One region of the Limosilactobacillus vaginalis genome, then DNA from elsewhere that is predicted to be linked to it. Evidence: predicted binding sites of a transcription regulator. Region 1 holds the regulator's gene; the other holds the start of a gene.
The links. Region 1 encodes HrcA, which represses chaperone genes, less so after heat shock. Its sites were predicted from a motif close to TTAGCACTCNNNNNNNNNGAGTGCTAA; they were not measured.

Region 1 (6,363 bases):
CCGTTCAACCAAATCATTAGTTAATTGGTTGAATTGTGCCCGGCTTAAGGTCTTTTCAAGGTGTAATGGACCATTTTCACCAGCAGAAATGAATGGCAGGCTGATTTGGGCTTCTTGAACACCAGATAAGTCCTTCTTGGCCTTTTCAGCAGCGTCCTTTAGCCGTTGAAGCGCCATCTTATCCTTAGACAAGTCAACGCCATTTTCTTCCTTAAAGCCATCAATTAACCAATCCATGATCTTCTTATCAAAGTCATCCCCACCAAGGTGAGTATCACCATTAGTTGAAAGAACTTGGAAGACACCGTCACCTAATTCAAGGATGGAAACATCAAAGGTCCCACCACCAAGGTCATAAACGAGGATCTTTTCATCCTTGTCTTTCTTATCAAGGCCATAAGCAAGTGATGAAGCAGTTGGTTCGTTAATAATCCGCTTAACGTCTAATCCGGCAATCTTACCAGCATCCTTAGTGGCTTGACGTTGAGCATCATTAAAGTATGCAGGGACAGTAATAACTGCTTGGCTAACTGTATCACCAATGTAATCTTCAGCGTACTTCTTCAAATATTGAAGAATCATTGCAGAAATTTCTTGTGGAGTATACTTCTTACCGTCAACCTCAACTGTGTATCCAGCTTCACCCATATGACTCTTAATTGATGAAATAGTATTAGGGTTAGTAATTGCTTGACGCTTTGCTACTTCACCAACTTGGGTTTCACCATTCTTAAATGAAACAACAGATGGAGTTGTCCGACTCCCTTCTGGATTTGTAATAATCTTTGGCTCGTTACCTTCCATAACGGCAACGGCGGAATTAGTAGTACCTAAATCAATACCAATAATCTTGTTACTTGCCATTGTTTATTCCCTCTCTTATTTTTATTGTGCAACTACAACCATTGCGGGACGCAGAACCCGATCCTTTAATTGATAACCAGCCTGTAGTACTTTTACCACTGTTTCAGCCTTCTGATCACCTTCCACCGGCACTGTTTGTACTGCCTGGTGAAGGGTCGGATCAAACGGCTTGCCGTCTGCTTCAATCTCAGTAATTCCGTGGTCCTTTAATGCACTAATTAAGTGGTCATGAACCATTTGGATCCCCTTCTTTAGCTGCTGACCATTTTCATCATGAACTTCAATCGTCAGTGCTCGTTTAAGGTTATCCAGAACAGGTAAAACAGATTTAGCTAAGTCTTGACCATCATACTTCAGTAATTGAGCACGCTCTTTCTTAAAGCGGGTAGTCATGTTCTGAATTTCTGCTTCAGCCCGCAAATACTTATCGTCTTTATCATCTAATTGCTGTTGCAAATCTTTAACTTGACTTTCTAATTTTGTCACTTTAGTTTGTAACTTTTTAGCATCAAACTGGTCGTTCTTTTCGGAAGCAGCACTTTTACTTTGATGCTTTGCTTCCTTACCTGTTTGCTTTGCAGCTTTGTCTTCTGCCAATCGACTCGCCTCCTATGAATCGTAGTAATGACGGTAAAAGTTTAAAAGTCGTTTTGCTAGCTCCTGACGGAATGCATTCACTAAACCAATCGTCCGTGAATAAGGCATCCTCGTTGGGCCTAGTACTGCAATAATGCCCTTACCATATTGGTCAACATCATAGGTTGCCGTGATCAAACTATAGTTATCTAAGGCCTTATCCTTAGAAATCTCAGAACCAATCTTAACGTTTACCCCATCATCAGAAACGTTTGAATCTAACAAATGCGATAATTGATCGTTATGGTCAAGCAAACTATACAGAGTTTGTAAGTCAACCGAATCATGCTTTTCCGAGAAATCTAAGAGGTTTAACCGGCCGCCAACAAAGAATTGCTCACGTGCTGCCCTTGACACGACACTATCAAAAAGATCCAAAAAGCCATCTGCACTTTGCATGTAGTGCATCACCCGAAGCGGAATATCATCATTCAGGCGTCTCATCACGTTAGCTAATGGCTGCCCTACCAGCTGGTCATTAATCATCCGAATAACTGCTTGAAGAGCATCTGTATTGTAATTTCGTGGTAACGTAAATGCCTGACTTTCGACATCACCGCTATCAGTAACTAAAATTGCGATCACCTTTCGATTACCTAACGGAACAACCCGAAAACCACTCAACCGAACATCAGCTTGTTCGGGCTTTAGTGTAAAGGCTGTATAGGAAGTAAGATCAGATAAAATATCAGCCGAGTGCGAAATGATCTCATCAATCTTTTGAAAACTTGTTCCTAGTGAATTTTGGATTACTACTAAATCGTTATCAGTAATAACCTCTGGATCAAGCAAATGGTCAACATAATAACGGTAACCCTTTTTAGAAGGTACCCGCCCTGAAGATGAGTGTTCCTTGGTAACAAAACCAGCTTCTTCAAGAACACCCATTTCATTTCGAACCGTAGCAGAGCTCACCTTAAAAGGTAATTTTTCTGCCAGGTGTTTTGAACCAACAGGTTGACCTGTTGCGGTATATTGACGTACAATCGCTTGCAGGATCTTGTTTTGACGCTGTGTTAGCATTTGTATCACTTCCCCTTTTAGCACTCTATAGGGTTAAGTGCTAAACACATGTATAATATAACAATCTGAATAGTAAAAGTCAAGAAACGTCAAATAAAATCTAGGAGTTTTTTAATGAAACATAAGAAGCAACGATATATTCAGCCAAGTGGTCCCGAAGATGCTATGCGGATTATTCAGAAGCTCTTCAATAGTTATCGGAATGCCCCGCTAACAAGGGAGTTGCTTGACTATCACAATAATTTGATTAATCGATTACAAACCGATATTCACGATGCCGTAGTTAAAGCCAATAACGATCGCCTTAGTAAAGAGCTTGATGAAATGACAGAAATCATGCGTCGCTGGATTTCAATTCGACTATCAAACCGGCCGTTCAACGCTAAAATGCGCCACTTTAAGTTAGTCACGGACGGCGGTATGAAGTTTAAACGACACATTCATAAAATTAGTCAATCAACTAATCATCGAGCAAGTCGTCATTGATAGTGGAAAAAGGGGGTTGTGACATAAGTTATATTACCTAGATAAAATACAAACGACGCAGTACACAAATGGGATTCAGTGCTCGGAAAATCCGAACGCTGAATCCCTATTTGTGATTGCGGGAGGTTCGAAAACGAACTAGCGAGCTAGTTCTGTCTCTCTCCCCCTTACTATTTCAATTGAAAAAATTAAGTTATCTCTAAACTAATGGCTGCTTTATACCAGGGGCAATTTTTTGTAAATTCTGTCGAGCTAATTGTTCATCCTGCTTCATCTGGTCAACCAGCTCATCAGCACCACTAAATTTCATTTCACCACGTTGATAATAAAGCCACTGAACCTTAACTTCCTCACCGTATACCAATTGGTCAAAGTCAAAAAGGTATATCTCAACAGTAAGCTTATTTTGATCACCGAAAGTAATGTTGTGACCAACACTTGCCATTCCGCCGTACCATTTCTGACCAATTTGCACTTGAACTGTGTATACGCCAATACCAGGAAGACGTTCACCTTCAGGAGTTTCAACGTTAATTGTAGGAAAGCCCAGTGTTCGCCCTCGTGCCAAGCCATGAACAACGATTCCCGTTGTCATATAATAATAACCTAGCATCTGGTTAGCCAACTCAACATCCCCCTGATCAATGGCTTTACGAATAACCCGTGAACCAATCTTTTGCTTACCATTACCAGTAAACTTAGGAACCGTGATTACGTTAAATCGACCGTTAGCATACTCCGGTAAACGTGCCATCGTTGCCACCGCAGCTTTGCCATAAGTATGATCAAATCCCGCCACCACTGTTTTCGCGTGAAAGCCTATTAAATATTGATCGACAAATTCTTGTGGTGAAAGACTCGCAAATGAAGAAGTAAAGCTAACCAGATATACCAAATCAACACCTAATTGTTTTAAAAGATCTAGCTTTCGTGATGTTGTTGACAGGTATTTAAAGCCACCAGGATATTGTTGATAAACGATTCCGGGCGCGTGATCATAGGTTAATACTGCTAACGGAAGATCTTTTTCTTCAGCGATCTTTTTAGCAGTATTAATCACTTGCTGGTGACCACGATGAACACCATCGAAGAAGCCCATTGCGAGCACTACTGGACCTGCAGGCACTAACTCTTTCTGCAATGGGTGGTGGATTCTTACTACTTCCACTTTTCCTTCCTCCTTCACTTCACAGAGAACATCTTTGTTGGTTTATATCCTTGGGACGTTAGATGATATAGCGCTTTAGTCGATCCGTCATATTTCAGGACCACTTCATTTGCCACTGTCTGCAGCTCATCTTTCTTAAGCCAACCACCATGCTGAACAGAATGCCATTGTACCGGAGTTAATTCTACTGCTGGATAGTCTTTCAATGCATAGTCAATTGGATAAAGATGGCGATTAATTGTTTGGTGAGCTACCGCATCTTGAATATCATTTAAGCTCAGGGTCTGGTCAAGCGTAAAGCCACCACTTTCAAGCCTGGTTAGCCATTTCATCGCACCAGGATAGCCAAGCGAACGCGCTAAGTCAGCGACAAGCGTTCTAATGTAAGTCCCCTTACTACACTTTACCTTAAAATAAACGTGTTGTTCTTGATGTTCTGAATCATACTCGTTTCGACACAGGGCAAAACTACTAATCAACGCTTTACGTCGTGGTCGTTCCACGGTTTCACCGACACGGGCATACTCATAAAGACGCTTTCCATTCACCTTGACGGCAGAATACATCGGCGGAATCTGAATGATTTCTCCCGTCATTTTCTGCATTGCTTCCTTAATTAGTTCACTACTAATTGGAGTTTCGACTGGTTTAGTTTCAACTATTTCACCATCAAAATCTTCAGTCGTTGTCGCTTTTCCGATTACTAGCTCTCCCTGGTATTCTTTACCCGACTGCATCAAGTATTCTACTACTTTAGTCGCATTACCAATACAGATTGGCAAAACACCATCAACAGAGGGATCCAGCGTCCCTGAATGACCGATTTTCTTTGTCTTTAGTATCCGCCGCAAACGACTGACACAATCAAAGCTCGTCATTCCACGTTCCTTGTACAAGGGAATAATTCCATCCATATGATTCTCTCCATAAAAAAACGAACTAAGAGAAAGCTCCCAGCTCGTTCATCCTTAATTACTTATCTTGTTCTTGCTGGTGAAGCTTATTGATCAGCTGATCAATTCGACTTCCATAGGCAATTGATTTATCTCGTTCAAATTTAATTTCAGGTGTTTTGAAGATGTTCAACCGTGCACCCAATTCACTCCGAATCAATCCAGTTGCCTTGTCTAACCCGGCTTGAACCTTTTGCATATCAGAAGCCTTGTCGGACAAGATACTGTAATAGATGGTTGCTTGTTGAAGATCACCAGTAACATCTACACCAGTAATGGTTACCCCTTGTACACGCGGGTCACGAACTCGCTTCAAAAGAATATCGTCAACCTCGCGCTGAATTTCTTGAGCTAACCGATCAACTCGATATTGTTTATTAGGCATTTTATTCACCTCGGTTTACTTAACTGGTACTTCTTTCATTTGGTAGGCTTCAATAACATCATTTTCCTTAATGTCATTGTAGTTTTGAATTGTCAAACCACATTCAAAGCCGGCCTTAACTTCCTTAACGTCATCCTTGAACCGCTTCAAGCTACCAAGTTCACCGCTATAAACGACGATTCCGTCACGAACAAGCCGAACCTTAGAATCACGGGTAATCTTACCAGAAGTTACCATTCCCCCAGCAATTGTCCCGACCTTAGAAGCCTTGTAGATTTGCCGAACTTCAACTTGACCAATAGTTTCTTCTTTATAAACCGGTTCAAGCATCCCCTTCATTGCGTCTTCAACTTCTTCAATTGCGTTGTAGATCACTTGGTGGAGACGAATATCAATTTTATTTGAATCAGCTAACGATTTAGCAAGTGAAGTTGGCCGAACATTGAAACCAATAATAACGGCATTAGAAGCTTCAGCTAATGTTACATCGGATTCATTAATTGCACCAACAGCTTGGTGAATTATATCGACCCGAACACCATCAACCTTAATCTTTTGAAGACTTTGACTAAGTGCTTCTACTGAACCTTGAACATCGGCCTTAATGATTAATGGGAGGGTCTTCATTTGTCCCTTCTTCATCGTATCAAATAAGTTGTCCAATGTAACGTGAGAAGTCCGCTTCCGCTCTTCTTCTTGTGCTTGTTCTGCACGCTTCTCACCAGCAGCACGGGCGGTCTTTTCATCGTCAAAGACAATAAAGCGATCCCCAGCTTCCGGAACAGAATTAAGCCCAGTAATCTCGACAGGAGTTGATGGGGTAGCTTCCTTAATTCGCCGACCATTTT
Region 2 (6,363 bases), 540 kb from region 1:
TTCTTGACCATCCTTAATTTCGCCAACTTTATCACCATATGGTTTATTAAAAGCGTCAATTGATCTTCCTGGAAGATAGTCAATCACTGCTTTTGTCTTCTTCATTGGAATTACTGCCATATTGTCAGCAAGCTTAGATTGAAAGTCTTCATCTTCGGTTTTGAATGGGTTATCCACAATTGTCATTTTGTCGTATTTTACCCATTGATCACTGCCAATTTCGTACCAAAATTCTCCTGATTTAGTTGCAACGCGGTGAAAGGCCTTCAGAACAATATCGTCCGGGAAAGGAGTGCCAACTTGCATCCCGTTCGGCATATCGTAAACTGCAGTAACCGCATCGAGGTGGAGATACATTTCGATCGATTCCACTTCACCCCAGTTTTTATTCCGATAATAAACGTGAATGCTATGTGGCTGATCATCAAATTTTCCGGTTAATTCCCCCTCACTTTTGACAAATTGGTAACCGTCGAATTGCTTCTTTTTAACGGAATATTCTTCTCCCATAAATCCCCGTAAGAGTTGGGGGACAACCAGGTTTTCTCCAGTATCAATATTTGTGTAGTAGACCCAGATTGGGTTTCCTGTTTTGAACTTATCTTCCATCCTTTTCACCCCGTCAACTATATTTACTTTTCATTATAGCATTGATAAGGTGAAACCTCTGTGATGAACAGGTTAACAAAGTGTAAAAAAATAGAAGACTGGAAAAACATGTTTTTTCCCAGTCTCCAATAGATTATTCGTAATTTAACTTTTAATCAGTAACTTTATCTGCCTGTGGTGCGGCAACAACAGTAATATTACCATCTTTATCTAGTTGTGCAGCAAGCTCGTGAGCATCATTGTGATCAAGAACATAGTCAGCAATTCGATCTTCGATTTGTTCTTGAATTACCCGACGAAGAGGACGCGCACCCATCTTTGGATCATACCCCAAGTCAACTAACTTCTCATCAACATTTTCAGGAACAGTAATTGATAAGTCACGGTCAGTCAGCATCTTGTTAACATCGCTAATCATCAGGTTAACAATCTTCATCAAATTATCCTTGCTGAGGGCATTGAATTGAACAATGTCATCAAACCGGTTCAAAAATTCTGGCTTAAAGTAGTTGGTCAATTTATCAATGATTGAGTGAGTACTTCCAGTTGACTCAGCACCAAAACCAACGCTAGCTTGAGCATCGCCAGTTCCGGCATTAGAAGTCATGATAATGATCGTGTCCTTGAAACTAACGGTCCGACCTTGTGAATCGGTTAATCGACCATCATCGAGGATTTGTAAGAACATGTGCATAACGTCAGGGTGAGCCTTTTCCACTTCGTCAAGCAAGATTAAGCTGTAAGGGTGACGACGAACTTGTTCAGTTAATTGACCAGCTTCTTCATAGCCAACATAACCTGGAGCCGCACCAATAAGTTTTGAAGTAGATGTCTTATCCATGTATTCTGACATATCAAAACGAATCATTGAATCCTTAGAACCAAATAGTTGAAGAGCAAGTTGCTTAGCCGTTTCGGTCTTCCCAACACCAGTAGGACCAACGAAGAGAAAACTACCAATTGGCCGACCAGACTTGTTTAAGCCAATCCGGTTCCGACGAATTGCCCGCGCAATCTTATCAACTGCTTCAGTTTGGCCAATGACATGTTCGTCAAGCTTCTTATCAAGATCCCGAAGTTGGTTTTCTTCTTGTTTTTGCAGATCGCCGACAGGAATATTAGTCTTTTCTTCGACAATATCCTGCATATCCTTAACGGTTACCGTTGCGGATTCCTCAGAATGATTTTCTTCTGCTTCCTTCTTTGCCTTTTCAAGCTTGCTTACTTGATCCCTATAAAAGGCAGCTTTTTCATAATCTTGGTTATCTGCTGCTTGTTGCTTATGTGCTTCAGCAGTGTGAATTTCGTTTTCAATTGCGTTTGGATCAACATTCTTTAACGTTAAATTCTTCCGTGAACCCGCTTCATCCATTAGGTCAATTGCCTTATCTGGCAGGAACCGTTCTTGAATGTAGCGATCTGAAAGTTTAGCGGCAGCCACGATTGCATCATCCGTGTACTTAACGTGGTGGTAATCTTGGTAGCGGCCTTTAATCCCGTTAAGGATCCGGATCGTTTCATCAACTGAAGGTTCATTAACTTCAACTGGTTGGAAACGCCGTGCAAGGGCAGCATCCTTTTCAATCTTTCGGTATTCATTAAGGGTAGTTGCACCAAGAAGTTGGAAGTCGCCACGGGCAAGGGCAGGCTTCAAAACGTTTCCGGCATCCATGCCGCCTTCAGCATTTCCGGCACCCATGATTTCGTGGATTTCATCAATGAAGAGGATAATGTTCTTGTTCTTCCGCACTTCGGCCATTAATTGTTGCATCCGCTTTTCAAACTGTCCCCGAATCCCGGTTCCTTGAACAAGGGAAACAACATCAAGCCGAATGATTTCTTTATTAGCAAGCTTTTCTGGTACTTCACCGGAAACAATCGCAGTAGCTAAGCCCTCAACGACAGCAGTCTTACCAACACCAGCTTCACCGATTAAAACTGGGTTATTCTTAGTCCGGCGATTAAGGATTTCAATAACTCGCTTGATTTCGTTATCACGACCGATAACTGGATCAATCTTTCCTTGGCGAGCAAGGTCGGTTAAGTTAATGCCGTACTGACCAAGGATTCCCTTGCCGCGACCACCGTTACCGCCTTGTCGTTGGTTTTGACCGCTAAAAGCAGCCCCATTACCAGCAGCTTGTTGACTTTGCATATTATTCATGGCATTCATGAAGTCTTCGAGGCTTCCAAAACCGAAATTATTCATTCCGTTACCTCCATTCATCATATTTGTTTGCATGTTTTGTAATTTTTGATAGCAATTTTGACATAAATCGAGTTGAACTCGTTGGCCATTAAGGTTCATTTGTAAATGGATCGTTGCAGGATTCTGATGACAATTTTGACAAAGCACCGCAAAATACCCCCTTAGTAAAATAGATCCGACCATCGAAAAGGAAATTATTATCTTTGACCTTTCCTGACCATTGATGTTAATTATACTTACTTTTTGTTTGACTGCAAGCCAAATGAATTGGTTTAAGAAAAAATTAGTCAAACTTTCTATTAAATTTTAGCACTCTTGATAGATGAATGCTAAAATAAGGGTGGTGAAAAAGTCAGAGATCCTTTAATGAGGTGGTTAAATGACGGAAAGAGATTATCAACAGGAACTTGAGGATTTGCATTCGGGAAAGATTAGTCATTTTGATATTACTCCAGAGGAATTTCAGGCATTTCAGCCGGTTTTTCATGGTTATCAATACCGGACGCAAATTGAAGCGGAAGCCCATCGTGGGGGAACGCTTACATATCGATTAAAAAAGCGATGATCAATCGTTGAGAGAACTTGTAATTAAAGTTTACAATTGCTAAAATAAAAGCAATGAAATTATCAGGGCCTGGCCACTGACAATTTGCTAATATGCTCGAAGGAGAATGATTTAATTATGGAAAAACGTGATTTTACAATTACATCTGAAACAGGTATTCACGCTCGCCCAGCAACTATCCTGGTTCAAGCAGCTTCTAAATATAATTCTGATGTTACCCTTTCATACGAAGGTAAGAGTGTTAATTTGAAGTCCATCATGGGTGTTATGTCACTCGGTGTTGGTCAAAATGCTTCAGTTACCATTACTGCTAAGGGTGACGATGAAAAGGAAGCTTTGGATGCCGTTGCTGAAACAATGAAGAAGGAAGGCTTAACAGACTAATGTCCACACTTTTGAATGGCTTGGCGGCGAGCAGTGGGATTGCTATTGCTCCTGCCTACCTATTAGTGGGACCAGATTTATCTGTTAACCAACAATATTCAGCAAATGAGAATCATGAGGTCAAACGGCTTCATGATTCTTTTACTTTAACGCTGAATGAAGTTCAGACAATTCGCCAGCATGCCCATAAATCATTGGGGAAGAGGGCAGCGGCAGTTGTTGATGATCAGCTGGCAATTTTAGATGACCGGTCCCTCCATGCTGAAATTCTTAAAAAAGTTAATCGTGACCATTTATCTGCAGAATGGGCAATTAAGAAAACTGCAGATGAGCAATTAAAAATTCTCGAAAAAATGAACGATAATGACTATCTTTCGTCGCGAGCAACGGCAATTAAGGACGTTACTAAAAGAGTGCTTAGTCATTTGATGGGGGTTGAACTTCCCGATCCAACTCTTTTGGATCATCGGGCAATTTTTGTAGCTCAAAATATTACACCAACTGATACCGCACAGTTTGACCGGCGATTTGTTGCCGGACTTGTTACTGATGACGGGGGTAGAACCTCTCATTTTACAATTATGAGTAAGACTCTATCGTTACCAGCAGTTGTTGGGACCGAGAAGGCTACTAAAATAATAAAAAATGGCGATTTACTGATCGTTGATGGGATTCATGGCAAAGTTATTGTTGATCCGTCAGAAGAGGAAGTAGATCATTATCAGCGATTAGCCGCCCAATTTGATCGCGAACAACAAGAGTGGGGGACATTAAAGGATGAACAAACCGTTAGTACCGATGGCCGCCACTTTAAGGTTGTTGCTAATGTCGGAACGCCAATTGATGTCCTTGATGCTCGGCAAAATGGGGCTGAAGGAATTGGCCTGGTTCGGAGTGAATTTTTGTATGCGAGTGGTGATCGACTTCCCAGTGAAAAAGAGCAAACACAAGCTTATAAACAATTCTTAACCGAAATGCCAGGGCAACGAGTAGTGGTCCGCACGCTTGATATTGGTGGTGACAAGAATCTGGGGATGCTAAAGCTGCCTCAAGAAAACAACCCGTTCCTTGGCTTTCGTGCAATCCGAATTGGCCTTGCTAAGCCTGAGATTCTTCGTCCACAATTACGGGCACTCCTTCGTGCATCTGTATATGGACGGTTAGCAATCATGTTTCCAATGATCGCGACGGTTGAAGAATTTTGGCAAGCACGAAAAATTTTGGATGAAGAACGGCAACGACTATTAAATGAGGGAGTTCAAGTAGCAGATAACATTGAAGTCGGGATGATGCTTGAGATTCCTTCAAGTGCCGTGATGGCAGATGCCTTTGCCCGTGAGGTGGATTTCTTTAGTATCGGCAGTAATGATTTAATTCAATACTTATTTGCAGCTGATCGGGGGAATCCTCGCGTGGCCTACCTTTATCAAGAATTACATCCGGCCGTTCTTCGTTTAGTTAAGAAAGTTATTGACGCAGCTCATGCTGAAGGTAAGTGGGTAAGTATGTGCGGTGAAATGGCAAGCAACCCATTAGCAACCCCATTGTTAATGGCGATGGGATTGGATGAATTCTCCATGAATAGTAGCAGCATTTTGCATATTCGCTCATTAATTAATCAACTTAATACTCGTCAATTACAACCGCTAGTTCACAAGGCTCTCAATGCGACAACTGCTGCCGAAGTTGAACGATTGGTTCGTCAAGCAGTCCCTAAAGTGATCGAATAAATCCTTAAGTGATCTTAATATTTGACAAAAAAACTTGTTGTTGCTGATTGAACAGTCTACAATTGTCAGGATACCTTTTTGCGGATCATTAGATGCTTTTGTATAATGATCTTACGATTATTTTAAATTGAGATTAAAGAAAAAAGGAGCAATTAGCTTGAAGATAGGTCTTTTTACAGATACATATTTTCCCCAAGTAAGCGGGGTCGCGACGTCGATTAAGACGCTCCGTGATGAACTAATTGCTCAGGGACACCAGGTATATATTTTTACCACAACGGATCCTAAAGCAAAGGACGATGACAAAGAAAATGGGATCTATCGTTTTCCAAGCATCCCCTTTGTGTCATTTACGGATAGACGAATTGCCATTCGGGGTGCTTTTCGTGCAATCAAGATTGCAGAGAAGCTTCAATTGGATATTGTTCATAATCAGACCGAATTTTCGTTGGGGGTAATGGGCAAAGTTGTTGCTCATCACCTGAACATCCCTTGTCTTCATACTTATCACACAATGTATCAGGACTATCTTCATTACATTGCTAATGGCCATATTCTAAAGCCAAAGGATGTTGGTCGATTAGCCCATATTTATCTCCATAATATTTCTGGAGTAGTGGCACCGAGTGAACGGGTGTTAGAGACAATGCGTTCTTATAATGTTGACGCACCAATTCGGATTATTCCAACTGGGATTAACTTGCGAGTATATGGTCAGCGGGATTCTCTTGAAGAGAAGAACGCTCTCCGTGCCAAGTGGGGGTATAAGCCAGATACACCAGTGCTTTTATCGTTAAGCCGGCTTGCATTTGAAAAGAATATCCATACCTTAATTGAAGCAATGCCCGATATCTTAGCTAAAAAAC

Region 2: the regulator HrcA is predicted to act here: its motif matches at 3,125-3,151, upstream of N4627_RS06800 (ATP-dependent Clp protease ATP-binding subunit).

The regions. Positions count from the first base shown of each region.
Region 1 covers NZ_CP104399.1:802,434-808,796, reverse strand. The annotation lists gene dnaK (molecular chaperone DnaK) at 1-864, opposite strand, end outside; gene grpE (nucleotide exchange factor GrpE) at 886-1,461, opposite strand; gene hrcA (heat-inducible transcriptional repressor HrcA) at 1,474-2,523, opposite strand; gene N4627_RS03945 (hypothetical protein) at 2,638-3,009, shown strand; gene ribF (riboflavin biosynthesis protein RibF) at 3,209-4,177, opposite strand; gene truB (tRNA pseudouridine(55) synthase TruB) at 4,192-5,091, opposite strand; gene rbfA (30S ribosome-binding factor RbfA) at 5,150-5,515, opposite strand; partial or broken gene infB (translation initiation factor IF-2) at 5,531-6,363, opposite strand, start outside.
Region 2 covers NZ_CP104399.1:1,342,903-1,349,265, reverse strand. The annotation lists gene N4627_RS06805 (MucBP domain-containing protein) at 1-609, opposite strand, end outside; gene N4627_RS06800 (ATP-dependent Clp protease ATP-binding subunit) at 761-2,965, opposite strand; gene N4627_RS06795 (hypothetical protein) at 3,198-3,383, shown strand; gene N4627_RS06790 (phosphocarrier protein HPr) at 3,501-3,767, shown strand; gene ptsP (phosphoenolpyruvate--protein phosphotransferase) at 3,767-5,497, shown strand; gene N4627_RS06780 (glycosyltransferase family 4 protein) at 5,655-6,363, shown strand, end outside.